Regions from separate parts of the Mycolicibacterium aichiense genome, predicted to be linked through region 2. Evidence: riboswitches for the same ligand, from Rfam matches in the RefSeq annotation. Region 2 holds a riboswitch; the other holds the start of a gene.

Region 1 (15,609 bases), 1.7 Mb from region 2:
ACACCCTCAGGGCTGCCGACGGGGCATTGCTGAAACTGCGGAACCACTCCGTTACCAGAACGCGGGGACGGCCTCTCTGCAAACCCTCTCTCGAGCGCGGCGCATCCATGTCAGCAACACAGCCCTGCAGTCGGCGGGCTGTGGTCGAGTCACCGCTGTGACGACGAGTCGTGCCGCAGTCGAACTCCGGCCGAGCAACAATCGAACAGTCGCGCGAGTCAATGAAGTTCCTTGACAGGCTAACTAGCAAAGCCATACATTCGACTCGCCCAACAGGTCGTTGGGTTTCAGCAATGGGAATTTCGGGCTCCCGTCGGTGTGCGATTGGAACCCGCATCCGGGGGGAGTTTCATGCCGTCGTCAGTCCGCTCATCCTTCGCCACCCTGACCCGAGTTTCGGCCTATTCGTACCTTGCCGCTGGCGTCACGGGTGCAGCCGCGGTCGCCGGGCTGGGCGTCGTTCTGTCGGCGGCTGCCGCTGAGTCGGCGCCGGCGACAGCGAATGTTCGCCTGGCTTCCGTGGACTCGATGATGCCTCTTGCGCCGGTGAATTGCGTTGTGAGCGAGCCGAGCTGCGGCGTTTCTCCGACATCGACTACGACACCTGCCATTGCCAACGCGGTGATGGCCTCGATAAGCATCCGTCCCATTGTTGGCGAGGGGGGCTGGCTCATCGGCGACGGTATCGATGCGGCAGACGATTGCGTGGGAGCGGCCTGCAACGGCGGCAACGGAGGACTGCTCTGGGGAAGCGGCGGTGACGGCGCCAACGGTGGCCGCGGGGGAGACGCGGGAATGCTGTTCGGTGATGGCGGCAAAGGCGGCGCCGGCCTCAACGCGGTTTATTCCGATACCCAACTCATCAGCGCCGCAACCGATGGCGGTAACGGCGGCCGAGGCGGTCTGTTCTTTGGCAATGGTGGCAGGGGTGGCGACGGCGGTAAGGACCAGAACTATCTCGACTCCGCTGTAGTGGCCGCCAACAACGCGACCGGAGCCTCCGGTGGAAACGGTGGTGCCGCAGGCTGGTTCGGCGGCGATGGTGGTAACGCCGGCTGGGGAGGTGACTCGTTCTCGCAGAATGGCAATGCCGTTGCCGGAACGGGCGGTCGGGGTGGCGCTGCCAATGTCGGCAGCGGTGGCCTCGGAGGCGACGGTGGCAACGCTGAGTCCGGGACCGGCGACGCAAATGGGGGCGCGGGCGGCGCCGGTGGCAAGTCCGTCAACGGCGGCGGTGGTGGAGGCGGCTGGGGTGGCGACGCTGCAGCGTACGCCCGTGGCAAGACCGCCCGAGGCGGGGCGGCCGGGTCTGGCGGTGCGACGGTCATGGGCGACGGCGGTGATGGCGGCCGAGGCGGCACAGGCTGGGGCCAGACAGATGCCGCTGCAGTCGGAGGCGCTGGCGGCGCAGGCGGCAGCACGGTGGTCGGCAATGGAGGTACCGGTGGTGGTGGCGGACTTGCCGACCCGGTGACTGCAAATGGAACCGGCGGTGCCGGGGGCCGCGGCGGCAACTCGGCCTTGGCGGGTACCGGCGGCGGCGGCGGCGGCGGGGGAGAAGCGTACGCCGAAGGCATCGACCAGCAATCGACATTTGGCACAGCCCAGGGCGGTAACGGCGGGGCTGGCGGCCATGGCGGCGTGATCGCAGGCATTGGAGGTAGCGGCGGCGATGGTGGCAATGCCAGTGTGCCGCCACTTAATTCGGGCGGGGAGGGTAATACCCCCATCGCCGGAACCGGTGGAGCGGGTGGCCGTGGCGGTGCTATCGCCGGCACTCCAGGCAAGGCTGGCAAAGATGGCCAGGCAACCCGGCGCGATGCCGATTCGTCGGCCAATCGATCCGCCGGATCTGCTAGGTAATCCGCCGGATCTGCTAGGTAAACAGCCCAGCTTTCGCCAGTCGGCACTGGGCCGGGTGACCGGTCCAGTGCCGACGGCATAACGCAACATGAACCCGTCTTGCCCATGACCGGTGTAAGCCGCGTAGCAAGAGGGAACAGCACCTCCGGTCGAAAACTGCAGCAGCTCGAGGTGGGACACTACCGGTCGTCATGGAGGACTCGCTTCATCGCCGAGGCACGCGTTGAGTCAGATCCATCCCCGGCGTGGTGTCTAGCCGCGAAGGAAGTGCTGCCGCTGCAGGAAAGTCAAGACATCGTGCCTTGAGCGCCGAACGTCGTCCACTGCTGTAATCGCGGCACACCGCAGCACCGTGGCCAGCCGCCAAACCGCTACTCTCACAACCGAATTACTCTTAGAGCCCACTTTGCGTTGGGTAGAGCACGAAGACCTCGACGTGATCGCGCGTTCACGCCGAGGTCTTCGCCAAGTCGCCGCTTATCCGCAAGCGAGCGTGCTGTCAGCGGAAGTGCACCAGGTGCTGGGCCTTCGCGGGGTCGTTGTTGTTGAGGTCGCCCATGGCGAAGGGGGTGTTCACAACCGAGTCCAGCGCATCCTTGCGCGGCATGTTGGCTACCCAGGCGGTTCGCGGTATCGGGTTTCCGGTCTGTTCGCCTGCGAAGATCAGGTAGGAGTCGGCCGACCACGCGCGAATGAACACGTCCAGGGGGATCTGTACGTCGCGGCCAACCGGCTGATTCGTTATGGGGTCTAGATCGTCGCCGAGGCCGCTGTCATTCAGATGAACGATGTTGTTGTTCGTATCGACGCCGATCACAACCACTGAGTGGTCTGCTGTCTTGACGTTGGGCGGCGGATCCTTTTTGTAGACCTCGGCCCAGACGACCGCGGAATCGATACCCACGATCACTGCCTTTTTTGGATCGTCGAGGGTGGACTTGAGATCCTCTAGCGCCTGGTTCGGATCCGTGTATCGGGTATACGTCGTCGTAATACCATGATTCGCCAAGAGCGCTCGAGCGTCCCCATCGTTGATTCCTGTGTCGCTATTCAAGCCGAGGTACATCGACTTGCCGGGCCCGCGGTTCACGCTTGGAGTGGTAGAGGCCTCGTACACGATCTGAGCCTCGCTGGGTGTCTTGCCGGTGAGCTGACCGATCACCATGGCTGTTGCCATCAAGGTGCAATTCATAGAGTGCTGGGAAACCCAGTATTTGGCGTTCGTCGTCGGGTCGCCGTACATCCGCCCTTGCTCGAGATCGCGGACGGCTGAACCGACCGAGTCGACGACGGTCTGCGGACTTGGTGCCGGCAAGGTCGGTGTTGTGGCCGGCGTGGTGGTGGGCGCCGCGACGACGTTCAGGACCACTCTGCGTTTGGCTTGTCCGACGCCGCTGGGTCGCAAAGTCACACTGGCGCGCGTGAGTGATGCACGATTGGACGCGTTTGCGGCCGTAGAGTCAGGCGCCGCAACGCTTTCAGCCGGTGCGGACGAACCCGTCGCGGACTCTGAGGAGCGAGTCGCTCCCGGTTGGGAGGAACGCGGGCGCTCTCTCTTGGCTGCCGGCTTGGATGACGATGCCTGACTGCTGGCGCTCGGCCCCGACGACGACGTGTTCTCCGATGGGGACGCCGTGGCCGTAGCCGCGGTCGCGCCGGCAACCGCGAGACCAACCCCGACTGCAAAAGCAAACGTGCCGACATGTGCAAGAGACTTCGCTGAGCGCATTAGCGCAACCCCCAGAAAGGTGAAATCCGCAGCGCCTGTCGACGCTGAGCCTGGTTGACCCGAGTGCAACTTATCACCGAAAGATGCTGATCGGTAGTGGCTTTTCCATGCTCGACACTAGGAATGTTCCGCCCGTTCTCACTCGATTCGAGAGGAACGTGGTTCTTGCCCTCGCTTGCTTGTGCGGGTAGCGGATATAGCGGGCAACCACTCCGTGGTGCGAGAGGGCTAATAAGCTCGGTTAACTTGAATGCGTCAGCCGAGAGGGTGTGATAGCGCGGCAGCACCTTGTTTCGGCCTGGCGCCCGGCATCTAGCAGAGGGAGTGGACGGGCTCAGTCTTAACCGGATGCCGGACGTCGGCGTCACCATGACAGCGCAGCGACGGAGCATCAATTGCTGTGTCAATCAACGCTATTCCGATTCTTGGCGTAGCTGCTCCGCCGACTTCCCCGCCCACCGAGTGTCCGGTGGCGCGAGCGTTGCGTTGACGGCGACTCCGTCGTGGGTTTCGCGACCGCCGCGCCAGTGGCCGGGGTGACTCGCAGAGGACCCCGGGCACTGACGGCTGATCTGCCTACCGATTGTCGGTGCTGAACAGGTACCACCCGCCGTCGCCCGGACCGCAGTACCAGTACGGGTAGGCACGGTCGAAGCCCGGATCGTTCCAGACGAGTGGCGCGTCCGCCTGGCATTCGCCCTCGGTGGCCCAATGCCACGGGACTCCGTTGGCGTCGGTCTCCAGGTAATCAGTGGCGTTGGCCGTACCTGCTGCCCCCATCAACCCCCCGAACGCCAACGCAGCCACCGCGATTGCCTTCTTCATTACATCCCCCCTGTGGAGTTTTTGTCAGTTTGCTGAGGGCATGCTAACCCACAGATCCGCGCGGAGGTTGAAATCAAGACTTCAGAATGGCTTGGGTGCGTTGGTCTTCCCCGAGCGACTCGGCCAGATCCGTGATCGCATCGAACGCTTCTCGATGTGCTGCGCCGTCGACGCGTCGGCGGGGGCGAAGCGGATCAGCGGATGGGTGCTGCCGTCGCTGCACGCGGCAGTCGCCGAGAACTACTCATCCTCGGGCCACAGAATGAATTCATCGCAGACGTACCGAACGGGCTCAGGGCCGGCGTCGCGCAAAGCGGTCTGGACCGTGCGCAGATGCTCGACGGTCATTTCCAGCGGCGGTTCGTCGGGCTGAAAGGAGGTCAAGACGGGATAGTCCACTCCCGCGGTTCTCGTCATCTCGATGTGACACCCGATCACGTGGGTTATCGGGTGGGAGTCACAGAACGCGACCAAGCGGTCGACGCTGAGGGTAAACGCTTGCCAGTCAACGATATAGAGACGGCCGCGGTAGATTGTGTCGCCGGTGAACAAGATGCCGGTCATGCGGTCGTAGAACGTGACCGCTGAGTCCTGATGGCCGGGCGTGGCGAGAACATCGAGGGCGCGATCCCCGAGATCCACCGTCTTGACCGCATCAGGTTCAGCGGCGAAACCGAAATAGTTCCACGCCGTGCTCTTGTCGGCCGGCACAAGCACCGTGGCGGGGCGGCCGGCGAACTGGTGGTCGCCGGCGACGTGGTCATCGTGCGAGTGAGTGTGAAGTATCAGCAGCTCGTACTCTTGCCGCCCTGCGCGGCCGCGACGGCTGGTCCACCGTTCGATCAGTTCGTCCACCACCGCCCGCAACGGAAAGAACTCCGGCGATGCGGTCGCGCCCGTGTCGAGAAGCACAGCACGGTCGCGTCCGAAGAGCAGGAACATGAACGGCGCTTCGTAGTCGATGGCCATGTTCTGGCGCAAGATGACTGTGTCGTCGTCGTACCAATGGATCTGTATGTCGGGATCCGCGTTGTGCTTTGCGGAGATCGAACCGTGGATCCATCGCACATCCAGTGGTCGCGCTGCAGGTACGTGGCGCAGATCGCTGACAGGCATCAACCCTCCAAGGTGCGTCGTCTTAACGAGCCGGGTACGGCGCACATCTCGTCCGGGGAAGCGCTGTCGCGCATCGACAGCTGTGGACGCTAGCACCTGTCTGTGCGATGCGTCGAGCGGCAGGAAACGGTTTGTCTCTCAGACGTATCGGCGCAATGCGATTTTGGCCAGTGCTACGGCGTCGTGTCCGTTCGAAGCCGGGGTCGCGTCCCGTTCGGTTGCGGCTGGCCGTGCGAGCGGGGGTTCACGGCCGGCCTCGACGAGTGCCCGGTGCAGAGCCGCAGCTTCCCCGTGAGCGCCTAGACGTGCGAGAAGGCGCGTCACATCCGCCAGCGTATCCCACTGGTAGGAGCCGATACCTGCGCTGCCGAACTCCCAATGGTCGACGAGGTCGGCGAAAATCCCTGCGGCGGCGACCGGGTCGCCGTGCACAGCGCGGATCGCGGCATCTTCGGCGCAAGCGACACCGATCAGCCAGTTGTTGACTACACCGGCGGCGAGCTCACGGGCTTGCTCGAACAACGTCATCGCCCGCTCGGGCTGGGTAGGGGCCAGCGCCCGTCCGAGCGCGCACAGCGCCATCGCCCGGACCGTGGGATTGGCAACCCTATCGGCGACTTGCATCGCCTCGTTGCCGGCGGCCAGACCCGCGCCGGGATCGCGCAGCGCCGCATGGCACACGGTGATGTTGTACAGGACCCAGACCAATCGGTGCGGATCGGTCGCCACGCGGGCGGCGATCAGCTCGCGCTGGTAATGCTCCAGAGCCGCAGCCGGGTCGCCTTCGTAGAGTGCGATATCGGCGAGGATGTCGGTGGGATCAGCGCAATAGGAGACGTCGGCACTCGCCGACCGCTGCGGGACCAGCGCGACCAGTTGTCGTGCACGGTGATAGCGCCCGGCGAACCATGCTGCGCGCGCTGCGGTTCCGACCGCGGCGGAATACAACGGATGATCCTCGTCGGCGATCTGCACTATTTTCTCGGCCCACTCACCGCAATGCACTCCGATGCGCATGAACATGACCTCGGGCAGTGAGATGACCAGTCGCAGCGCGCGGTCGACGTCACCGACGGTGACCATCGTCTCGAACGCTGAGCGCAGGTTGTCGTAGTCCGGTGTGGTGTATCTGGCCGGTTCGGTGACGAACCGTGCGATCCACTCCGCCTCCTGCGCACCTCTGACTCCGGCAGCGGCCGCAGCGATGAGGTCGGTGAAATAGTGCGCATGGCGCGTGGTCGTCTCGGCAAGGCGCCCCGTGTCCGCAAGACGTTCGCGCCCATAGGCGCGCAGTGTCTCGAGCAGTCGATAGCGGGTGGCGCCGGGGCCGGTCTCCACCTCCACCATGGACTTGTCGACCAGTCCCATCAGCAGTTCGACGGAATCGTCTTCGCTCATCCGAGGTTCGGCGCACACCGCGTGTACCGCGTCGAGATCGAATCCGCCCGCGAACACCGACAGGGTCGCGAACAGCGTCTGCTCCTGATCCGACAGCAGCTGATACGACCAGTCGATCGTTGCGGTCAGGTTCTGGTGACGTGGATGAGCGCCGTTCACCCGGCCGCTGAGCAGTCGCAGTCGATCGAGGCGGCGCACGACATCGGCAGTCGACATCGCGCGCATCCGAGCCGCCGCGAGCTCGATAGCCAGCGGCAACCCGTCGAGCCGACGGCAGATATCGGCGACCGCCCCCGTTCGCTCGCGCTCGGGATCGAAGTCCGGCCGGCTGGCTCTGGCTCGTTCCACGAACAACGTGGTGGCCGCGTCTTCGGTGAGCGGCCTGACCGGTACCACCTGCTCGCCTCCAGCCCCCAATGATTCCCGGCTCGTGGCAAGAACTTTCACGTCAGGACAGTGTGTGGTGATCCGGTCCATGAGCAGAGCAGCCTGGGGCAGGACGTGTTCACAATTGTCCACCACCAGCAGCATGCGCTGCCGCTGCAGGAACTCGATGAGTGCGTCGTCAGGGCGCAGATCCGCGCCGGGCTGAAATCGAAGGGCAGCGCACATCGCGCGACTCACGGCTGCCCCATCGTCCAACGGGACCAGTTCGACGATGACCACACCGTCGGCGAATCGGTCTGCCGCCTCCTGCGCGACCGCCAGTGCCAGCCTGGTCTTGCCGACGCCCCCGACGCCGGTGAGAGTGACCAGTGCGCTCTCGTCGAGCGCGGTGAGCGTTGTGCGCACATCACCGGCGCGGCCGATGAGCCGCGTTGGCCGCCTTGGTATATGCCGACCAAGGGTCGAGGGCCACGGCCCTACCGGCGATCCAGCGTCACGGTGCAGGATCTGAACGTACACCGCCTCCAGTGCGGGACTAGGGTCGACGCCGAGCTCGTTACCCAGGCGTTCGCGCATGAGCCGGTAGGTCTCGAGGGCATGGTCCTGCCGGCCGCTGCGATACTGCGCAAGCATCAGTTGACCGGCGACCCGCTCATCGAGCGGATGGGTCTGCGCTGTCTCCAACAGCTCACCGAAAATTTCCGCGTGCCGACCCGCGCGCAAGGCGGCGTCATTGCGATCAAGAAACACGGAAAACCGTTCAGCAGCAAGCGAACTGCGCAGCTGATTGGCCCAGGGTGTGTCGATTGCAGACAGTGGCTCGCCTGTCCACATGTCGAGCGCGTTGTTGAACAGCGTCACCGCGTCTACGGGGATCTGAGTCTTTCGGGCGTCGCGAACCTGGTGCCGAAAGCGATGCAGATCTACTGACTGCTCATCGGCTTGCAGCATATAACCGCCGGGTCCGCGGGTGATGCGTGCCTCGCCGACTCCGGTAAACGAACGGCGTAGCCGAGAGACATACGCGGCCAGAGCATTACGCGCCTTCGCAGGCGGAGTGTCAGCCCATACCCGGTCGATGAGGACATCTGGAGGCACCGGGCGGTTCAGGTCGACCAGCAGACAGAGCAGCACGCAGCGTTGTCGGATGTGACCGATGTCCACCCGGCGCTCATCGACATGCGCGTCGACCTCGCCGAGCATCCGAAACAACAGCCCCACGCCCTACAGGTTTCACCATTGGCGACCACACGGCAATCAGCCGATCGTCAGCTCACCTCCACCACTACGTCGGCTTTCGGCCCTTGCCTGCAGTGCCGCTGGCGCCGTTGGCCGTCTTGCCGAGGCCGCCCGGCCCACCCAAGCCGGCCAGCCCGCCGGGCCCGGCGTTGCCGCCGTTGCCACCACCACCGCCGATCCCGGGACCGTTGGTCGACCGGCCTTGGCCGCCTTGGCCGCCGGTCCCGCCCGAGGAGAGCAGCCCCCCGTTTCCGCCTGTCCCGCCCTGGCCACCGAAGCCCTGACCGTCGGTGCTCTGCGCATTGCCGCCGAAGCCGCCATTGCCGCCCGCGCCCGCCTGGAACCCGCCATTACCGCCGGTGCCGCCGTTGCCGGCTTCGGTCAGCGTTCCACCGTTGGCGTTGCCGCCGGAACCGCCGTTGCCGCCATTGCCTCGCACGACAGTGTTGCCACCCTGACCGCCAGACCCGCCCGTGGCGCTCGTCTTGCCCAATGCTGAGCCGCCGGTACCGCCGTTGCCTGCGGCACCGAGGTAGGAGTCGCCACCTCGTCCACCCGCACCCCCGAATCCGGCGCTGTTCGTGCTGACCGCTTTGCCACCGTTTCCGCCGTTGCCGCCCCTGCCGGAAAACAACCCTGACCGGCCGCCGTCGCCGCCCTTGCCGCCGCCGGCCGACTCGACGCCGTTGGTGCCGCTGCCGCCCTGGCCGCCGTTACCGCCGTTGCCCGCCAACACTCCGGCGGCGCCCCCCTTACCGCCGGCGCCGCCGGCGCCCAGAAAGTTGGTGCCGGCGTCCGCTCCGGCTCCGCCGTTTCCGCCGTTGCCGAACACACCGGCACTGCCGCCGTCGCCGCCGCCGCCTGCTCCTTTTGCGTTTCCGCCGTTGCCGCCATTCCCGCCGAGGAGCCCGCCGCGGCCGCCGTCGCCGCCGCTGCCGAGAACGGTCGCCGAGCCGCCGTTGCCGCCGTTGCCGAACAGCAGACCGCCCCGACCACCGTTCTGGCCAGGGCCGCCGTCGGCGCCGTTGCCGATCAACAGACCGGCGTTCTCGCCCGGTTCGTCCCCGTTGCTGATGAAGATGGCGATGAAGTCGCGGACCGGATTGGCGGCGGCAGCGTGATCGATGACCGCTGCCGGGCGAGGTTGCGCCGCAGCATGATTGCGATGGAAGCGCCGCGGCGCTGTCGGCAACGTCGTCGGGCGGGGGAGGGCGGCGAATAACGTTGTGACGGTGCGGCCGCGCCCGAGTGCGGACACTGCCGGGGCTGACGTCGATCCCCGGCCGGGTCCCGATCGCGACACCACGAGAAGTGACGATCGCTGTCCCGCGCGCGGGCTTTCTGGTGACGGTGGAAACGCTGGCGACAGAGGTGTCGCGGGAGCAGCGTCGTCGTGCACCACGATGCGTAGGTGTGCCTGGTGTAGCCCCACTTGGTAGTGGTTCGGGGCGAGTGCAATCTCCGCGCCGAGGAGTGCGGTCAGTACCCCGATCCGTGCAACCGGGGCGATGTAGTGGTCAAACATCGGTGTCTTCGCCGACTTTCGTCTCAAGTTGAGTTCGGGGCGGGGAGACGGTGTTCGCAGCACACCGCGTTGCCCGGGACCTACCGACTGTGGGGCACCGTTGTTCGGCGGGTGTGAAGCATTCGTGAAATGGCCAGGTGGAAGGCTGTTTGCCCCCGAAACATCACACGAAGCTACGAGTCGCTGGGACCTTTGGGCAGCGTCGCCAGTAGGGCAGCGAGGCCGTATTCGAAAACGGCGTCGTAGTCGGTCGGTGATTGCAGCGCGCGGACCAGGTCACGGTCCGGCCAGTCGTCGGCCCACAGCGTGGGGTCTTCCTCGTCGTGCTTGGGACCGCGCACCGCCGAGAACTGCATGATGGCCGACGATATGACGTGAACCTCGATGGCCCGCAACACCAGCGCTGCGCCGGTTCCGGTGACACCCAGGCGGGCGAGTTCGGTCGCCAGGCGCTGCTGCACCGGCAGGAACAACGCCGGGGTGCGGTTGCGCTCGTGGGCTATGCCGAGCAGGTGCTGGCGGTCGATGAGTGCGCGGCGCTGTGCGCGGGCAAGGGCGGCGATGCGCTCGGCGGGGTCGTCGGCGTCGGCGGGCAAGGCCGCCATATCGCCGACCAGGCGTTCGACGAGACTGTCGAGCAGCTTGTCCCGACCGCCGACATGCCAGTAGATCGAGGTGACCGCGACACCGAGTTGCTCGGCGAGTCCGCGCATCGTGAACGCGTCGACGCCGTCGTGCTCGATCATCCTGGCTGCCGCGTCCAGGATGGACTCCGCGGTGACCGGGTCAGGACTTCGGGCCACCGGGTTCACCTCCGGTCATGCGGTCAGCTTCCGGGAGGTCGAGGTAGCGCTCGAGGTTGCGGTGCAGGTTGATCACGCGCCGCTCCTCATTGGACAGTGTCACATGGGTGAAGCCCGGTTGACGCAGCCCACGTTGGAGACCGGCCAATACTGAAATATCCTGCGTCAGAACCAGACCCGGATGAGCCTCGTCGGCGCTCATGCGCACGTCGATTGGGCGGGTACGTGGTGCACCCGGCGCCATCCGGCTCCATAAGTACATGACGAGCTCACCGTGTTCGGGATCGGGGCCAGGGTGTGAGGTCATCACCGTCAGGTGGTCGGCGTTGGTCAGCAACGTCAGGTTGGGAAACACGTTGTACTGGTGTAGCAACATGATTTGCTCGGTGCTGGCCCAACCGAGGTCGACCCCGCGACTCGCCGCGAACTCCCTTGTGCGGGCGGCAATCACATCAGGTACCGAATCTCCCCCTGGGTACGGCGTGCCCTCCTCGACGCCCATCAGCGTGCCCTGAGTGGCCACGTACGCGTCCCAGACGTCGTTGTCGGAGATGGGTTCCTTCAGGTGCGGGCTCGGCACTCCGTAGAATTGCTCCGACTTTCCGGTGTGACCCCAGATCTGTTGCGGTGCAAAGACATCATCCATGCACCGGTGCAGTTCGGGGTGCAGCGTCTGGATGTGGTAGGTCTCGCTGTAGCCGTCGGCGATCGTCTTCCAGTTGGCGTCGACCTCGATCGTCATCGTGGCGTAGCAGCGGAAATCCTCGAGCCGGTTCCATGCGATGTCGGCGGGCATCGCCTCCAGATAGTCGCCGAGAGGCATCGCGGCGGCGTCGAGGTTGACGAACACCAGCCCCGCCCAGACATCGACTGAAGCAGCGACGAGAGGGTAGTCCTCCATGCGCAGCGCGCCGAAACCCTTGCGGTTGGGCACGCGCTTCAGCGCCCCGGCGAGGTCCCACGTCCAGCCGTGGTAGCCGCACCGCAGCTCGCGCAGCTCCGAGCCGGCGCCCGTGCACAGCGAATTACCGCGGTGCCGACAGACGTTCTGGAATGCTCGCAGCTGCGTGTCGTCACGGACGATCAGGACCGAATATGGCCCGCACCGATATTCGAAGTAATCACCCGGCTCCGCGACATGATCGAGCGTGCAGGCGAGCTGCCAGATGCGCGGCCACAGATGGTCGTTCTCGAGGCGGGCGAACTCGGGGGAGTAGTAGCGCGCGGCGGGCACGCGGGTCGGGCCGGCCGGAGGCGGCCCGATCGCGTCTTCGCGTCGAACATCGTGCGCCGTGTGCGTCACCATGCGCCTCCTTGCGAAATCTTCTCCAAACGGTATTACACCCGGCCCTGTAACGGTGTTACATTGGCGAACGGAATCCCATGGACATCGTGTGTCGAGGAGCAGCCATGTTCGACCTCAAGATCACCGGCGGGACCGTCGTCGACGGCACGGGCGCCGACCGTTTCGTCGCCGACGTGGCCGTCAAGGACGGGAAGATCGTGGAGGTGCGGCGCCGCAGCGCGTCCGACGCGCCGCTGGCAGGCGAGGCCGCCGAAACCATCGACGCCACAGGCAAAGTCGTGGCACCCGGGTTCGTCGACATCCACACGCACTATGACGGTCAGGTCAGCTGGGACAGCCTGCTCGAACCGTCCAGTAACCACGGCGTCACCACCATCGTCACCGGCAACTGCGGCGTCGGTTTCGCGCCGGTGCGACCCGGCTCCGAGCAGTGGCTGATCGAGCTGATGGAGGGCGTCGAGGACATTCCCGGCAGCGCGCTCACCGAGGGCATGACCTGGGGGTGGGAGAGCTACCCCCAGTACCTCGACGTGATCGGCAAGGGCAACTACGCCGTCGACGTCGGCAGCCAGGTCGCGCACGGATCGGTGCGGGCCTACGCGATGGGCGAGCGGGGAGCCCGCAACGAGCCAGCGACTCCCGACGACATCGAGGCAATGGGCCGTCTGGTTCGTGAAGCCATCGAAGCCGGGGCGCTCGGGTTCTCGACGTCGCGCACGCTCGGCCACCGCGCCATGGACGGTGAGCCAGTGCCGGGCACCTTCGCCGCCGAGGACGAGTTGTTCGGCCTGGGCCGGGCGATGGCGGCCGGTGGTCAGGCCGTCTTCGAACTTGCGCCGCAGGGTGTGGCCGGCGAGGACATCATCGCGCCGAAGAAGGAATTGGAGTGGATGCAGCGCCTCGGCGCCGAGATCGACCGGCCCATCTCCTTCGGCCTGATCCAGGTCGATGCCGCACCCGACCTGTGGCGCGAGCAGATGGACATCTCGGCAGCCGCGCACGCCGCGGGCGCCCGGCTCTACCCGCAGATCGCGGCGCGCCCGTTCGGCATGCTGTTCGGCTTCCCGGGCCACCACGCCTTCACCCATCGCCCGACCTTCCGAAAGCTGAAGGGGGAGTTGGGTCGTGAGGAGCTCGCACACCGGCTCGCCGACCCGGCGGTCAAGGCTGCGATCCTCGGTGAGGACGACCTGCCGCCCGACCCCAACAAGCTGTTCGACAACATGAACATCCTCGTTCAGTACGCCTTGGGTCGGATCTACCACCTTGGCGACCCGCCGGACTACGAGCCCACCGACGAGCGCACGGTCGAGAAGATCGCCGCCGACCGCGGCGAGGACCCGCTGGCCACGCTGTACGACCTCATGCTGGAGGCCGACGCCACCAACATGCTGATGCTGCCGTTCTTCAACTACTCGTACGGCAACTGCGACGCCATCCACGAGATGCTGACCCACCCGGCCGGTGTCGTCGGGCTGTCCGACGGTGGTGCGCACTGCGGAATGATCTGCGACGCTTCCTATCCCACGTTCCTGCTGACCCACTGGGCCCGCGATCGGCATCGTGGTGCGAAGCTGCCGCTGGAGCATCTGATCCGCAAGCAGACCCACGACACGGCGCAGCTGTTCGGCCTCAGTGACCGCGGCGTCATCGGTGTCGGCAAGAAGGCCGACCTCAACGTCATCGACATGGACGCGCTGCGGTTGCATCCGCCGAAAATGGCTTACGACCTGCCGGCCGGCGGAAATCGGTTGGTGCAAGGCGCGTCCGGCTACGCCGCGACGATCGTCAGCGGCACCGTCACGCGCCGCGACGGCGTCGACACCGGCGCGCGTCCGGGCCGGCTGGTCCGCGGGGCCCGCTGAACGCTAGCTGAACACGCCCAACTCGTCGAGCACGTCGGCGTAGGCGAGCACGTCCGCGGCGAACAGCTGCGGCTGCTCGAACGCCGCGAAGTGGCCACCGCGGTCCTGGATCGTGTAGTGCACCAGGTGATAGTGCTTGTGCGCCCACACTTTCGGGATTCGCACCAGCTCTTGCGGGTAGACCGCGTAACCGGTCGGGACGTCGACCCGGCCCGACCACGGGCTCAGCGCACCGGTGCCGGCGTGGGCCGCCTCGTAGTACAGTCGCGCAGCCGAGGTCGCGGTACCGGTCAGCCAGTACATCATGAGATTGTCGATCAGCCGGTCGGTGCGGATCGGCATCCCGCCGCGGACGTCGCTCCAGGCATGGAACTTCTCCAGGATCCAGCCGGCCAGGCCCACCGGCGAATCCTCGAGTCCGTAGCCGAGTGAATGTGGCCGGGTGCCTTGGATTTCCATGTACGCGGTGCCTTCGGCCATCCGCTCGGCGGAGGCGATGAATGCGGCCATCTCTTCCTCGGTGACACCGTCCATCGCGTCGGGACCCTCGGCGGACGCGAAGAGCATGTTGGTGTGGATGGCGACCGCGCGATCCGGGTAGTGCTCGCCGAGGTATCGCACGACCAGAGCACCCCAGTCGCCGCCCTGAGCCAGGAAGCGCTGGTAACCCAGTTGCGTCATCACCTCGGCGACCGCTGCCGCAACAACCGAGGTGTCGACGCCGCGTTGGGTGGTCGGGCCGGAGAACCCGTATCCGGGCATCGAGATCACCACGACGTGGAACCGCTCGTGCAGCATCGGCAGGGCGTCGAGGAATTCGATGATCGAACCCGGCCAGCCGTGTACGAGCACCAACGGGATGGCCTCGCTGTTGGCGGACCTGCGGTGCAGGAAGTGGACGTGCTGACCGGCAGCGTGGGTCACGAACGACCCGACGGCGTTGATCTCGGCTTCGGTTGCCCGCCAGTCGTACTCGTCACGCCACCGGTTGACGAAAGCCTTCAGGAACGACTGATCGGTGCCGTAATCCCAGCCACTGCCGGGCAGTTCGGCCGGAAATCGGGCGGATTCGAGGCGGCGGCGCAGGTCGTCGAGATCGGCTTGCGGAACCGCGATCTCGAACTGCGTGGGGGAGTGAGTCATCGCCGTCCACCCTAGCCAGGCGGGACCTGCTGACGGAGCTAAATGACCGCGCCGGGATTCAGAATCCCGTCGGGGTCCAGCGCGGCCTTGATCCGGCGATTGAGTTCCATTGCTTCAGGACCCAATTGACCTGCGAGCCACGGCTTCTTGAGCCGTCCGACCCCGTGCTCACCGGTGATCGTCCCACCCAGCGACACCGCCAGGTCCATGATCTCACCGAACGCCTTCTCGGCCCGCTCGGTCATCGCGGCGTCGGCAGGATCGAAGACGATCAGCGGGTGGGTGTTGCCATCGCCGGCGTGGGCGATCACCGAGATCACCAGATCGCGGTCGGCCGCGATCTTGGCCACCCCGCCCACCAGCTCGGCGAGTGCAGGCAGCGGCACTCCGACATCCTCGAGCAGCAACGA
Region 2 (15,609 bases):
CCTGGTCGAAGGTGACCGCGCGTTGTCCACCAATCACCTGATGGGCGAAGGCTACTGGGTCTGGCTGATCCGTCTGGCGTCTGGTGCCACCAGCGTCGGTATCGTCGCCGATCCGGCCTACCATCCGTTCGACAGCTTCAACACGCTCGCCAAGGCCACCGAGTGGCTGCGCCACCGTGAGCCCCAGTGCGCGGCCGTGGTCGACGAGCACGCAGACGACATCAAGGACTTCCGCGTCATGAAGAAGTACAGCCACGGCGCGGCACAGGTTTACGACGGCACCGCGCGCTGGTGCCTGACCGGCGACGCAGGTATTTTCCTCGACCCGCTGTACTCGTCAGGGCTGGATCTCGTCGCGATCGGCAACGGGCTGATCACCGACATGATCACCCGCGAGCTCGACGGCGATGATGTGGCCGCCCGCGCGCAGATCAGTGACACCCTCTTCCGCTCACTCACCGAGATGTGGCTTGCGGTCTACCAGGACCAGTACTCGCTGATGGGTGTGCCGAGTGTGATGTCGGCGAAGATCATCTGGGATGTCGCCTTCTACTGGGGGTTCATCGGGCTGTTGTACGTCAACGGCCGGTACGTGAGTCTCGCCGATGATCCGGGCTTCGTACCTCATCTCGACGGGCTGATCGCTCTGAGCAACCGCGTACAGAAATTCTTCCGCGAGTGGGCTGCGGTCGAAACCGGCACTCCTGCTGTGCCGTTCGTCGATCTCTACTCTCCGCTGAACTTCATGGTGACCCTGCACAAAGCGATGATGGGCCCCAGTGAGAATTTCGACGAGCAGTTCGACGCCAACGCCGACATGCTGCGCCGATTGGCCGGCCAGCTGGTCGAGACGGTTCTGGCCGAGAAGTCGGCGCTGTTCGACGACGACGACGCCATGCACCAGGTGCAGGAGTGGCAACGTGATCCGCTGCTGCACGAGCTGCGGTCCGCGTACCGCAGGCAACAGGAAGACGACCCCCTCAGCAGCGACTGGATTGTCAGTACCTCGCCTGCGCTCCAGACGAGCTGACCGGTGACCATGCTCAGTGATCACAGTGGCCGGGAGCCGCTGGCCATCGTCGGCATCGGCTGCCGCCTGCCCGGCGGGTCCGATTCGGTGGACAGTCTGTGGAACCTGCTTTGCAGCGAGACGGACGCGACCTGCGTCGTTCCCGAGTCGCGCTGGAACGCAGATCGCTATCACGACCCCAATCCGGCCAAGGTGGGCAAGATCGTCACCCGTCGCGGCGGGTTCCTCAGCGAGATAGACCAATTCGACCCTCAGTTCTTCGGGATCTCGCCTCGCGAGGCGCATTCCCTCGATCCGCAGCAGCGCCTTCTCCTTCACGTCGCGTGGGAAGCGCTGGAGGACGGCGGACTTCCGGCCGACAGCCTGGCCGGCAGCGATGTCGGGGTCTTCATCGGCGGCTTCACCCTCGACTATCAATTGCTGCAGAACCAAGGTCTTAGCAGTCGTTACCGGTTCAAGGCGCACTCGGCGACCGGGATGATGATGACGATGCTGGCCAACCGGCTCTCGCACGCATTTGACTTGCGCGGGCCCAGCGTGACGGTCGACACCGCTTGCTCGGGTTCGCTGGTCGCCGTACACCTTGCCGCACAAAGCATCTGGAACGGCGAGTGCACTGTCGCACTCGCCGGCGGGGTGAATATCATGGGCGGCCCCAACACTGCGATCGCGGAGTCCAAAAGCGGATTCCTCAGTCCCGAAGGACGTTCGAAAGCCTTCAGTGACTCCGCCGACGGCTATGCCCGCGGCGAAGGCGGCGCCATCGTCGTCATCAAACCGCTGCGCCAAGCGCTCGGTGACGGCGACGACATCTATGCCCAGATCCTCGGCACCGCGGTGTCGCAGGACGGTCACACCGACGGCATCACCGTGCCGCGTCAGGAGGCGCAGGAAGCCGCCATCAGGACGGCCCTTGCGCGAGCAGGCGTCGCGGCCAACGACATCGGCTATGTCGAGGCGCATGGCACCGGCACGCCCGTCGGCGACCCGATCGAAATGCGCGCCCTGGCCAGTGCGCTGACGCCCGACCGATCGCCAACCGATCCGCTTCTGATCGGATCGATCAAGACCAACATCGGCCACCTTGAGGCCGGGGCCGGTGTCGCCGGGCTGATAAAGGCCGCGCTGGTGGCCAAACACGGCTACATTCCGGCCAACCTGCATCTGATCGAGCCCACCCGCCACGTATCCCTGACGGAGCTCAAGATCGACGTGCCCGCGACCGGCCGGCCGTACCCCGCCGGCAAGCGGCGACTCGTCGGCGTCAACTCGTTCGGCTTCGGCGGGACCAATGCTCACGTGGTGCTCGCGGAGCCACCCGCCACGGCCGCCCCAGCTCCCGGATCACCCGAACCGCAACTGCCCGCGGTACTTCCGATCTCGGCGCGTAGCGAGGAGGCCCTCGTTGCGGCCGCCGACCGGCTAGCCCGACACCTCGACGCCGACCCAGATCTCACCCTGCCGGACCTGCAGTACACGCTGAGCTTGCGCCGCTCCCATCTGAACTACCGGCACGTGGTGATTGCCGACAGTAAAGATGATGCACGGCAACAACTCCGACTCTTGGCCGATGGTGGCCCGATATCGGGCCGCACCGCCGGTAGTGCACCCAAGCTCGCCTTCGTGTGTACGGGGATGGGCCCGCAGTGGTGGCGGATGTGCCGGGGACTTCTCGACGTCCTTCCCGTCTTCACCGACAGCATCGTGCGCACCGATCGCGAGCTTGCGCAGTACACCGGCTGGTCCCTCGTCGACGAACTGCGACGCGACGAGACAAGCTCGCGGATGACCGAAACCGAGGTGGCGCAGCCGGCCAACTTCGCCGTCCAGATTGCTCTGGCGGAGCAGCTGGCGCAGTACGGGATCCGCCCGGACGCCGTAATCGGGCACAGTGCAGGCGAAGTCGCCGCCCACCACCTCGCCGGCCTGCTCACCTTCGAGCAAGCGGTTGAGGTCGTCCACCACCGGAGCCGGCTGCAGCAGCGCACCAGCGGGCAGGGCCGGATGCTCGCCGTCGGCACGGACGCCGACTCGCTGATGCGGGTGATGGACCCGCAGTTGCACGACGAATTCGGCAGGCGGATCTCGATAGCGGCGATCAACAGCCCGTCTGCGGTCACCGTTGCCGGGGAGGCGGACGTCCTCGCCGTGCTGGCTGCGCAATTGGATGAGCTGGGCATCTTCAACCGATACCTCACCGGAAAGGTGCCGTACCACACGCATTTCATGGACGCGATCAAAGACGATCTGCTCGGCGCCCTCGACGGGATGTCGTCGAAGGACGCGACCATGCCGCTGTATTCGACAGTCACCGGTGAGCGACTGGACCGATATCAGGCCGGTGCCGCGTATTGGTGGCAGAACACGCGGGCGACGGTGCTCTTCGAGCCCGCGATCCGCCGGATGGTGGAGGACGGGTACACCCATTTCGTCGAGCTCGGCCCGCACCCGGCACTCGCTGCATCGATCGTGGAAACCGCAGGTCAGCAGAGAGTCTCGGTGACGGCGGTCCAGCGGCGCGACCAGGACGACGTCCGCACGCTCCTCAATTGTGTTGGCACGCTGCACTGCAACGGACACGACGTCGCGTGGGGGGCACTCCAGCACCGGCAGGGTGCTCGCCCGGTGAAGCTGCCGAGCTACCCATGGCAGACCAAGCGCTTCTGGAATGAAACCCGGGAAGCCACCGAATCCCTGTTCTACAAGCCGGTGCATCCGCTTCTCGGACAACGGGTCAGTGCGCTGCACCCGACCTGGGAAGCAGAACTGAGCACCGTGTTCAACCCGTTCATCGCCGACCATCGGGTGCAGGGAAGTGTGGTCGTGCCGGGGGCGGTCTACGTCGAGATGGGTATGGCGGTGGCGAACACCGTCTACGGCCGGGACTTCAGCGTCGACAATGTGGTGCTGCATCGTGCGGTGATCCTCGACGACACCTGCGATCCGATCCTGCGGACCACCCTCAACGAGGACGACGGCACACTCGAATTCGCGTCGTTCACCGCGACGGCCGACGGCGAACCGAAGTGGGCCATCACCGCCACCGCTGAACTCAACGTCCTGCCACCCGCACCCAGTTCGTTGGCCGCGGCAGACAGCGCCGAGCCGGTCGTGTCGATCAGCGGCGACGACTTCTATCGCCGCACCGAGTCCATCGGATTCGACTACGGCGACGCGTTCCGGACCGTCCGGAAGGTGACCGCGGGGGAGGACTGGGCCGTCGCCGATATCGCGGTACCCGACTCGATCGCCGATGAGGTGCCGCGCTTCCGGTTCCATCCGGTCCTCATCGACGGGGCGTTGCAGGCGTTATTCGGCGCGCCGTTCCTCGGCCAGGAAGAGAACGAGGATCCATTCCTGCCGACCCGAATTCGGCACTGGGCCGTGTACGGCGCGCCCACGCCGGAGATGACGGTGCACGTTCGCGTGGTGTCGGTGACCAGGTCACACGTCGAGAGCGATATCACGATCACCGACACGACCGGTACGCCGCTCGCGGTCATCACCGGATTCGTCGTCCAGTCGCTGAGCGAGTCGTCGCGGATGTCACCCGACCGCATCGACAAAGGGGTCCTGCAGATTCAGTGGCAGCGCTTGGAGGACCAGCCGGCTGGGGAGGAGGCCGGGGCCGTGGACCCGACGTCGTGGCTGCTCCTCAGCGACGGCACCGGCGTCGGTGCTGCCATCGCCGAGGAGATGCGGCGCCGCGGCCATCACGTCCGTGTTGTCGGACACGACGACGGAAAAGAACTCGCCGAGGGCGACTTTGCCGCACTGTTCGACGACGATCTCCGCGGGGTCATCGACTGCTGGCCGCTGGACATCACCGCAGACTGTTCCGTCGAGGATCAACACCAGCTCGGTGTGCTCACCGCGTTGCGGCTCGCGAAAGCCCTTGCTCAACAAGACACCCCCGACCAGCTTCGCCTGCATCTGGTCACCGCGAACGCCCAGCCCGCGCCGGGAACCGAACTCCGCGGTGTCGGTCAGGCCGCGGTGTGGGGCCTCGGGCGCGTCATCGGCCACCAAGAGTTGCCGGAACACTGGGGCGGACTCATCGACATCGACGCCGCCGACGACCACGTTCAGACCGCGGCCCGCGTCTGCGAACACGTTCTCGATGGCGGGCCCGAGGACCAGATCGCCATCCGCGGTGAGGTGACCTACGTGCCGCGTCTGCGGCCGTGTGATCAGCTGACACGGCCGTTTCCCACCAAACTCAGCACGGATGCGACCTATATCGTCACCGGCGGCGCCGGCGCGCTCGGCCGCGTGGTCGCCACGTATCTCGCAGAACGGGGAGCGCGGCATATCGCGTTGTGGGGCCGTAGCGCCATCCCGCCGAGAGACAGCTGGGCCGGCCTCACCGAAGAGCATGCCCACTACGAGACCGTCAAGACGATCCTCGACATCGAACGCCGCGGCGTGCACATCACCACGGCGAGCATCGACGTCGCCGACAGTCACCAGGTGGCGGCATGGTTGCGTGACCACACCGGCGGCGGCGGACAACCCGTCCGCGGAATCGTCCACGCAGCCGGATCGGTCAACGATCAGCTACTGGTGAACATCAGTGAAGACGACTTCACCGCGGTGATGGCCGCCAAGGTGACCGGCGCCCTCGTGCTGCACGACGCCCTGAAAGACCACGAGCTCGAGTTCTTCGTGATGTTCGGCTCCGCCGGATCGACGATCGCCTCGCCGGGACAGGGCAACTATGCAGCGGCCAATGCCTTCCTCGACGCATTCGCGCACTATCGCCGGCAGCAGGGCTTGCCGGCACTCACCATCGGCTGGGGCCCCTGGTCGGTCGGGATGGTGGAAGAGCTCAACCTCGAAAAGCTCTACGCTGCAAGGGGTATCGAACTCATCACCCCCGCGGTGGGTGCCCTGATCCTGGACCGGCTGATCAACCAGCAACCGGCCGACGTCGTCGCCATCAGCGCCGACTGGGGGCGGGCACGCCAGGCCGGGCTCGGCAGCCGGCTGCCGATGATGTTCGCCGAACTCGGAACCTCCGAGACCGGACCCGGTGCAGGCGAGTCCGACGGTTCGATCCTCATGGAGCTCGCGACGACTCCCGAAGCCGACCGCCCTGCCGTCATCGCTGACCAGCTGCGGCAGATCGTGGCAGCGGTCTTCGACTGCGCCATAGAGGATTTCGAGCCCGATGACATGCTCGAGGATATCGGCCTGGACTCCATGATGGCGATGGAGTTCCGAGTGCGGATCAACATGACCTTCTCGATCGACCTGCCGGTACTGGAGATACTCCGCGGCGTGAGCGTGAACTCGCTGGCCGACCGAGTGCTCGCAGAGTTGCACTTCATCCATGGTGAGGTCGCGACGCCAACGACCGAGTCGGCTGGGCCGACCGAGGCCGCGGACCTCGACGACGAGCTGGACCAGCTGATGGCCGAGCTGTCCGATGCGGAACTGCAGGAACTTCTCGCGCAGCTGGAGAACGAGCCCGGATCGGATGCCGGAGAGGGCATCTCATGATGGCCGCATCGGCGGTTCAGGTCGAGGGACTGTCCAAGTCCTATGGGCGACTGCAGGCGGTTCACGATCTCGATCTCGAGGTCGGCTACGGCGAGATCTTCGCGATCCTCGGGCCCAACGGGGCAGGCAAGTCCACGACGATCGAAATTCTGGAAGGGCACCGCAAACGCGACTCGGGGCGGGTTGCGGTCCTCGGTGAAGATCCCGCGGGTGCCGGGCGCAGTTGGCGCGCCAGAATCGGCATCGTCTTACAGGAGACCAGCGATTTCGGGGTTCTCACGGTGTTGGAAACCGTGCGGATGTTTGCGAAATGCTATGGCGAGGCGCGGGCCCGGGTGCCCGAGGAGCTGCTCGAGCTTGTCGGCTTGGCATCCAGCGCTGGCTCGCGGGTTCGGACACTGTCGGGAGGGCAGCGTCGACGCCTCGACGTCGCGCTGGGCATCATCGCCCAACCGGAACTTCTCTTTCTCGACGAGCCGACCACCGGGTTCGATCCGGAAGCTCGGCGGCAGTTCTGGGACCTCATCAGGCTGCTGGCCAGCGACGGCACGACCATCCTGCTGACCACCCACTATCTGGAAGAGGCTGCCGCACTGGCGGATCGGGTCGCTGTGGTGACCGGCGGCCGGGTGGCTGCCGTCGATTCCCCGGCGCGGCTGACCGCGCACGTCAACACGGCGGCGACGGTGCAGTGGATGGACGGTGACCAGCTGCGCGTCGAGCACACCGAGCACCCGACCGAGTTCATCAGGCAGCAGTCCGCCGACGGCACCGAGCTGGCCCAGCTCACCGTCACCCGGCCCACCCTCGAGGACGCCTACCTGCAACTGATCGGGATGGCGTGATGGCGGTCGACTCAACCCCGCTAGACGGGGCCCAGCCGCGGCATCGCAGCGCCACGCCGGCAGCTGCCCTGCCCTCAGCCGTACGAATCGGGTTCTCGCGAGTGGTCCCCGAGCTGAAGATGTTCTACCGACGTCCAGAGCAAGTGGTGCTGACGTTCTCGATGCCGGCGATCATCTGCATTCTGCTGGGATCAATCTTCTCTGCGAAAATCCCTGGCACGCAGACCAGTACCGGCGCGGTGATCGCCGCCAGCATGCTGGCCTACGGCATCCTCTCCACGTCGTTCATCAACCTCGGCATCGGTATCGCGGCCGACCGGGAGACCGGCGCTCTTCGGCGGCTGCGCGGGACGCCGGCCACCGCATCGTCGTATTTCATCGGCAAGATCATGTTGGTTGCCATCGCCAGCCTCGCCGAGGCCGTCGTGCTCATCGTGCTGGGGGTGGTGGCCTTTCAGCTTCAACTGCCCACCGACGTGTACGCATGGTTCACGTTGGCCTGGGTGTTCGTCTTGGGCATCGTCAGCTGCTCACTGCTCGGCATCCTGGTGAGCAACTTTGCCGGCAACGCCGTCTCCGCCGCGGTCATGACGAATGGCCCGGCCGTCGGTCTGCAGTTCGTGTCGGGCACCTACGTGCCACTGATGGCGTTGCCGACTTGGATGTTGATCGTCGGGTCCATCTTTCCGGTCAAGTGGATGGCGCAAGGATTCCGGTCAGTGCTGCTGCCTGCGCAGATGGTTGCCTTCGAGCCGGCCGGCAGTTGGGAGCACGGACGCATCTTCGGCGTGCTGGCCGCGTGGAGCATCGGTGGCCTGATCGCCTGCCTGTACATCTTCCGGTGGTCGGACAAGAGCTGACGCGCATGCCGTCTCTGCTGACCATTGCCTACCACTTCTTCCTGCAGATCGCGGTCATCCTGCTGACCTACCGGCTGCTGTGGCCGCTGTTCCGCAGGCTGGCCCAGGTGCAGGTCGTCGCCATCATGGTCGCCGGCTTCCTGCTCGGGCCCTCGGTTCTGGGCTGGGTCTGGCCGGCCGCGCAGCAGTGGCTCTTTCCCGCCAAGCTGACGATCGGTGCCGACACGATCGTGCACCCCAACCTGACGGTCATCTATGTCGTCGGCCAGCTCGGTCTCGTGCTGTACATGTTCCTCGTAGGGGCGTCGTTCCAGCTGAGCATCCTGGGAGCCCACTCCCGGCAGGCAGGCGCCACCGCCGCCACCGGCATCGGGATACCGCTGATTCTCGGGGGTGTCCTGGGCTGGGTGATGGTGAGCCTCGGCGGTTACTTCACCGACAAGGTGGCGCACTGGCAGGGTGGCCTTTTCGTGGCGGCTGCGGTGGCCATCACCGCATTCCCGATGCTGGCGTGGATCGTCTACGACTCCGGACTGCTCAAGACCCGGCTGGGAACGATGGCGTTGTCCTGTGCCGCAATCGACGACGCGTGCTCCTGGGTACTGCTGGCGACGGTGGTCGCGACTGCGAAAGGTCATGTGTCCGGCGCGATTCTGGCCATCGGCGGCGGAATCGCATACCTGCTGGTGATGATCTACGTCGGCCGGCCGCTGCTGCGCCGGCTGGAGACCTGGACACCGCCACGTGCCGACGTCGAACGCACCGGTGGGCTACCGATCGCGCATACCAGCATCGTGCTCCTCGTCGTACTCACCGCGAGCTGGTTCACCGATCTGGTCGGAATCTATTCCGTCTTCGGCGCTTTCGTGGCGGGCGTGGTGATGCCCCGCGGCGCGTTTCTGGATGCGATCCGCGAGCGGTTCGAGCCGCTGGTGGCCTACCTGCTGCTTCCGGCGTTCTTCATCTATTCGGGACTCAACACTCAACTGACGCTGATCTTCGACTCGTCGACGCTGCTGATGGCCGGCATCGTCCTGGTCGTGTCCTTCGCCGCGAAGTTCGGTGCCGTCGGTCTGGCCGCACGCTGGCAGGGCATGAGCTGGTACGAGGCGGGCTCGATGGGAGCCCTGGCCAATGCCCGCGGTCTAATGGAGCTCATCCTGCTGAACATCGGTCTGGAAGCGGGACTGATCTCCGGCAAGCTCTACACGATTCTGGCGGTCATGACGATCATCACCACGTTCGTCGCCACACCGTTGCAGCGACTGTTCGAGCGCCGCCTGGCCAGGACGGGCGCGAAGTTCGGCCCGGAGGGGGAGGAACCCTTCGGTCAGGAGCCCGCCGCCGCGTGACAGGCGCTCTCGGCCGCGAGCAGTTCGGCCGGCGAGGTTCGTCTGCTCGACGCTGTCCCGTCCGGCCCCGCGATCGAGCCGGTCGACGGCGCCGGCGTCCTGGATCGCAAACTGCGCCACCTCGGCCGCACGCCTCCGTTCAAAAGCCGCGAAGCTTGCGCAGCCAGGCACCCAGAGGCGAGTGGCGTAGCGGCCACGTCGCGACCGACCCGACGAGCCGCAAGGCACTCTCCGGAAGGGACTGCGGCACTCTGACGGGATCCATGAGGTCGTTCTCCGCAAAGGGGCTCGCGTCGGCGGCCACCATCGTGTCGGTGAGCGCCCGAAGCGATCGCCCGGTGCCCCGCAGCGCCTCGACAGTTGCCAAAAAGGAACCGCGGCGGCCCATCTCGTCGCGGAACGTATCGATCGACACACCGAGGTGCTCGGCTACGAGCGTATTGCGCACGCGAAGGATCTCTTGCTCGACCGCCCCGGAATTCTCGTGCGCGGGCAGGGATTCGATCGCGATATCGCATTCGCTGTCGAACCCCAACGATCTGTTGTTGAAGTTCGACGAGCCGATGCGAAGCAACCGACCGTCGATCACCAGGACCTTGGAGTGCACGTAGACCGACACCCCCCGGCCTGCCACCGGCCAGTACACACCGAGCCGACCATGCACGTCCGCCTTCTTGAGCATCCGGAAGAGCCGTTCACGGGCACTGTCCATCGATTCTTGTTCCAACCGGCTTTCTGAGCTGCGCGGCAGGATCATCACGACTTCGGGACCGTCGGGCTCACGCAGTCGGGCCGCGATCGCACCGGCGATACTGCGCGACGCGAAGTACTGGTTCTCCAGGTAGATGACGTCGCGGGCGGCGGCGATCGCCGCGAGATCGAGGGCCTCGACTTCTCGGACCTCGCTGCGGCCGGGCAGCCTGGGAAGCGTGCGTGCCACCCCGACCTCGACGTTGCGCAGACCCGGGATGAGCCCATCGGGCCACGCCTCGGGCGGGGGACTGAGCGGCGACAACACGCGTCCGGTTGCCGCCTCCCACCGGTCCCGGGCCTGTTCGGCAAGTACACCCGCTGCAGCACCGTCCATCGCGGCCATCACCTCGTGGCGGGGGCCGTAGGCGCCGCCGAGGCCGGTCCGGCGGCGGTCGGCGGGGAGGTGCTCGGAGGTATCCCAGCGCCCGAGCGTCAGATCCAGACCACCGCAGAACGCCACTGCGTCATCGATGACCACGATCTTCTGATGGTGCACCGCGCCGGTGGGATGCGCGCCGTCGACAGCGAAATGTAAACGCGCCGAGGTGAACTGATTGAGAACGCTCACCGGGGTGACACCGAACCAGAACCCGTCGAACGCAGGTAGCAGGCGAAGGTTGGACTTGAGCAGATATACGTTGAGTCCGCGCCGCCGGCCCAGCAACCAGTGCAGGAATGGGCCGAGGTGGTTGGGCCCGTCCAGGGTCTTCTCGCCGCGCTCGAAAGCGGTTCGGTAGTCGAGGTCCCAGCCGACGACAACGATCCGGTGTCGGGCACGCAACAAGGCATCCTTGAGGTGCCGGAGGTAGTCCGCGCCGTCGATGATGGCGGCAAACCGATCCGCTTCCGCCGACTGCCAACACGTGTCGCCGGGCACCAGCAGCGAATTCTCACCCGCTGATTCGTCGCCGCCCACGGACCACTCCTGTTCTGGGGATGCGCGACGTACATCAGCGCGCGTCTTGTCCAATCTTTCCCTATTCCCACGCCGTCGGGACCGCTCGTAAGAAACTTGTCATGGCGGCGTGTGTCGATGGTGATGAGCGTCTCCAGATCTCGTATTGCCCCTCGTCATAGCGAATCCGGCCGCAGCGCAGACCATTTCGATCGGCTCGATTAGGTGACCCAAGTCAACGAATCGGATAGGCTGACCATTACGACCCCGATCTCGGGTGTTGGCGGACGAGGGAGCAGTACCCGCCAAGGACAAGACTGACTCGCAGGAGGAGTCTCGTCATGGCATGGGTGATTCTGGTGCTCTCCGGAATTCTTGAGGCCGTCTGGGCGGTAGCGCTGGGGGAGTCAGGCGGTTTGCGCCGCCGGGTACCGACCGTGGTGTTCGTCGTCGCGCTCATCGCCAGCATGATCGGCCTGGCGCTGGCGATGGGCACCGTGCCGACCGGTACCGCATATGCGGTCTGGGTCGGCATCGGCGCGTCCCTCACAGTGCTCTGCGCGATGGTCCGGCGTCAGGAGGCCGCCACCGCGGGACGGCTGGCGATGCTGGCGCTGCTCATCGGTTCGGTGATCGGGCTCAAGGTGGTGAGCTAGTCATGGCGTGGATGGTTCTGATCGGCAGCGCCGTTCTCGAGGCGGTCTGGGCGACGGCGCTCGGCGCGAGCGACAACCTGACCGATCCGCGAGCCGTGGCGGTATTCGTGGTCGCGCTCGTATTGAGCATGCTCGGCCTGGCGTGGGCGACGAAATCCATTGCGATCGGTACTGCCTATGCGATCTGGACCGGCCTGGGAGCTGCGCTGACGGTCGGTTTCGCGATAGTCACCGGCGACGAGACGGTGACGATCGCCAAGGGGGTGTGCCTCGCGGGCATCATCGTGGCGGTCGTCGGGCTCAAGGTCCTGCCCGGACACTCTGGCACCGGTCGCGGTTTGGTAGGTGTGACGCGTCCCACAGCCGGGGTACACCGCCGCCATGACCAACACTGATTCGCGCCCGCCCGCCGTCCGCCGTCAAGCGCAACGGCACGCTGACGAGGCCCGACGCACGATGGCGCACCGGCGCGCGGAGAGTGCCGACGGCGGCGTCAGCGGCTGGCTCAACCAGCGCACCGGGCAGTGGGATCTGGATGGGCAGGACGAAACGACGATGCAGCGCCAGAAGTACCTGTGGAACTTCTTGGTGGATCACTGGTTCCGGATGGAATTCGACGGCTGGGACAACTTGCCCGACCCACCCGTGTTGCTGGTCGGAATCCACTCGGGTGCCCCGTTCGTCTGGGATGCCTGGACGGTCGGGGTGCAGTGGTGGCGCCGGTTCGGCCAAGAGCGCACCCTGCACGGCACAGCACACGATGCGCTGATGGCCATGCCGGTGATCGGCCGTTACTTCCGGGCGATGGGGGTGCTGCCTGCCGCACCCGATTCGATGGCCACGGCGCTGGCCGAGGGCCACGATGTGGCGGTCTGGCCCGGCGGCGAGGTGGACTCGCTGCGGCCGTGGAGCGAGCGCGACGTCGCGAACCTGGCGGGCCGCACCGGATTCGTGCGGATGGCGATCAAGGCGGGTGTCCCGATCGTGCCGATCGCGACCGTCGGTGGAGCCGATGCGATGCCGGTGCTCATCCGCGGCGACGGGCTCTCGCGGGCGCTGCGGCTGGACAAGCTGTTGCGGCTCAAGGTCTTTCCGCTCGCCGTGTCGTTACCGTGGGGCATCGCGCCGGCCGCGCTGCCGCAGCTTCCGCTGCCGGCGAAGATCCGCACCAGGTTGATGCCGGCGGTGGAGGTCGACCACGATCCGTCCCGAGCCGAAGACGACGACTACGTCGAGCAGAAGTACCGGGAGGTGCAGGACAGCATCCAGAGCGGGATGGACGCACTGGCGCGGAAGCGGGCACTGCCGCTCTTCGGCTGACCGCTCAAGCGAACGCGATCGCGGCGATGCGTTCGGCGACCATGTCGACAACTGCCTGGGTCGCCGGATCGTCGGCCGGCTCGTAGCGGTCGAGGCTGCCGTCATACCGTGCGCCGGCTATCGAGCCGTGGTCGGCGTCGAGTTCGACGACATCGACCGGCCAACCAAGGGCCCGCAAATCCGTCGCGAACTGGACGGCGACCGAGGGCGGAACGACGGCATCGGCGGTTCCGGAGATCAGCGTGAACGGGGTGCGTGAGCCGTCGTCGGCGATCCTTTCCAGGACCGGTCGGCCGGAAATGGGGTCATTGACCATGAACGCGCCGGCGAGGCAGATTGCCTGCGCCACTGACACCGTGGACCCCGCTGCGCGCAGGGTCAGACCCGCTGCGGCGGCGCCGCCCAACGACCAGCCGATGACGATCAGCGCGGCGCCCCCGCCACGCGAGCGCGCGAAGTCGAACGAGTTCAACAGGTCCGCGCGCCCGCCATCGTCGGCGTGGGAGTCCCAGTCCGGGGCCACGACGCAGATCCCCAGCTCGGCGAGTGCTTCAGCCAGAAGACGAACCGCGGCGCGGGAGTCGGTTTGGGTACCGTGCCACAGCAGCGCGACCGGGTCCTCGGCGTCGCCGTAGACATCTGCCCAACGACCGGGGGCGTACTCGACCTCGTCGCGTCGATTCATTCCGACGAATGCGGGGTCGGACTTTGCGAGGACTCCCACTTGGAATCCAACGATCGCTTGACCTGTGAGTCGGCGGAGAATTCGTGTTCGAACGTCTCGCCGTCATCGTCTTCGAATGTGATCAGAAAACCCGTGTCCGTGGTCTGCGTATGGACCACCTTGTATTCCCGTTCACCAGAACCTTGATCGAGCGCGACGAGGTCGCCCGGCGCGACGGCATCGATGCGTCCGTACGAGTCGGTCATGAGTGCTCCTCGATGTAGGCGTCGGCATCCTTGTCACGAGTGTCGATCCCGTCGATCGACTCCCGTTCGGCGTAGAACTGCAGCCACTTCATACCCAGCTCGTGGCGCAGCTCCAAGGTCGCACTCTTGATGAAGTCCGGCATGGCCTCGCGCTCTTCCTCGTCGAGGTGCTCGCCGTTCTCCTTGCGCGCTGTGAACACGGCCTCAAACCACACCTTTGTGCCTGGCTTGTGCTTGCGTGATTCGCGTACCGCATCGCGGATCGCGTTGTGGTCGGTGATCGCGTCCTCGGTCTCGTCCTGCGGGTCACCCTCCGGATTGCCGGGATCGTCATCGCCGCCGTGCTTGAGCAAGGCCGGATAGAACACTGTCTCCTCGGCGTCGGCATGCGCGTCGAGACGGTCACTGAGGGTCTTCCAGATCGCGGCCAGCTCGTCGTCGGACTTGGCGTCGTCGAGCCGGAAGAATTGTCGCCTCAACCAGTCGTGATCGGCGTAGACGAGATCGATGATGTCGGCCATGGGCCAGAGTTGCCCCGCTTTCCTGCGGTCGAAACTCCCGCGAGCAGGACTATGGCGCGGCTGCTACCCGCCCGCGCCGGCGGTGGCGACCTTGCGGGTCAGGTAGTCGATCTGAATGTGGATGGCGTACAGCACCATTGCGGGCAGCACGATGAACGGGATGTTCTCGCCGATGAACTTGAACCACAGCCCGAACGCGCCTTGCCCGATATCCGCGAAGCCGGCGCCCACCTCGGAGATGAAGTAGACGGCGGTGCTGCTCATCAGCACCGCGATACCCGCGAAGGCCACCCACAGGCACCGGATCCGTTGTTCGACGGGGAGTGACTGCCGGACCAGCCGGGACCACATGGTGATCACGACGACGCCGGTGATCACGCCGACCACTTCGAGGGCGAAGGTCCACGGGTTGCCGCTGGCATAGCGGGTGTCGGCGAGGCCGTACTGCCACCACAGCCACTTGATGCCCGGATCATTCGTGGGAGTCCACCACCCCAGCGGATGGCCGATGAGGAACACCAACTCGTAGCAGATCTGACTGAACGCTGTGTAGGGCAAGTAGAACAGCGTGAGTTCGGCGGCCTTCTCCTCGCGCAGGCGAACCTCGCCCGGCGCATCCCAGAGCAGCACGAGGGGAATCAGGATCGCGGGAATGCCGAACAGGAGATTGGCGACGACGTCGGAGGTGAAGTTCGGTTCGATCAACCCGGTCCCGACGCCGATCGTCATCCCCACGAAGACCAGGCCGGTGAACAGGGCGGCGGCCACGTACATCCGGACCCGGTGCGGCGCCCACGGGCTGACGAGGTTCGGCTCGCGCTCAACAACATCGGTCATAGCGATACCTCTCCGACGGTGGATCGCGCGGTGACGCGGACAGGAATGTTTCCCTGTCGTGGTAGGCCGGTGATGGGGTCGAAGTCGACCTCGGTCGGGATCAACCGG

Evidence for each region. Region 2 has a riboswitch for guanidine ahead of G6N32_RS00170 (DMT family transporter). Riboswitches for the same ligand answer to the same signal wherever they lie in the genome.
Region 1: it holds a riboswitch for guanidine, as region 2 does, so the genes downstream of both, G6N32_RS20200 (MBL fold metallo-hydrolase) here and G6N32_RS00170 (DMT family transporter) in region 2, are expected to answer to the same signal.

Annotation. Positions count from the first base shown of each region.
Region 1 is NZ_AP022561.1:4,224,214-4,239,822, reverse strand. It holds gene G6N32_RS29165 (hypothetical protein) at 625-1,863, shown strand; gene G6N32_RS20210 (C39 family peptidase) at 2,363-3,232, opposite strand; gene G6N32_RS20205 (hypothetical protein) at 4,169-4,417, opposite strand; gene G6N32_RS20200 (MBL fold metallo-hydrolase) at 4,658-5,386, opposite strand; guanidine-III (ykkC-III) riboswitch at 5,545-5,610, opposite strand; gene G6N32_RS20195 (AfsR/SARP family transcriptional regulator) at 5,672-8,539, opposite strand; gene G6N32_RS29160 (hypothetical protein) at 8,604-9,815, opposite strand; gene G6N32_RS20185 (TetR/AcrR family transcriptional regulator) at 10,256-10,885, opposite strand; gene G6N32_RS20180 (aromatic ring-hydroxylating oxygenase subunit alpha) at 10,869-12,191, opposite strand; gene G6N32_RS20175 (N-acyl-D-amino-acid deacylase family protein) at 12,296-14,056, shown strand; gene G6N32_RS20170 (epoxide hydrolase family protein) at 14,060-15,199, opposite strand; gene G6N32_RS20165 (FAD-binding oxidoreductase) at 15,238-15,609, opposite strand, start outside.
Region 2 is NZ_AP022561.1:30,113-45,721, forward strand. It holds gene G6N32_RS00140 (NAD(P)/FAD-dependent oxidoreductase) at 1-1,030, shown strand, start outside; gene G6N32_RS00145 (type I polyketide synthase) at 1,040-6,532, shown strand; gene G6N32_RS00150 (ABC transporter ATP-binding protein) at 6,529-7,377, shown strand; gene G6N32_RS00155 (ABC transporter permease) at 7,377-8,237, shown strand; gene G6N32_RS00160 (cation:proton antiporter) at 8,243-9,589, shown strand; gene G6N32_RS00165 (phospholipase D-like domain-containing protein) at 9,729-11,258, opposite strand; guanidine-III (ykkC-III) riboswitch at 11,497-11,564, shown strand; gene G6N32_RS00170 (DMT family transporter) at 11,579-11,893, shown strand; gene G6N32_RS00175 (DMT family transporter) at 11,896-12,288, shown strand; gene G6N32_RS00180 (lysophospholipid acyltransferase family protein) at 12,275-13,213, shown strand; gene G6N32_RS00185 (alpha/beta hydrolase family protein) at 13,218-13,898, opposite strand; gene G6N32_RS00190 (hypothetical protein) at 13,895-14,143, opposite strand; gene G6N32_RS00195 (hemerythrin domain-containing protein) at 14,140-14,664, opposite strand; gene G6N32_RS00200 (emopamil-binding protein) at 14,728-15,501, opposite strand; gene G6N32_RS00205 (molybdopterin-containing oxidoreductase family protein) at 15,498-15,609, opposite strand, start outside.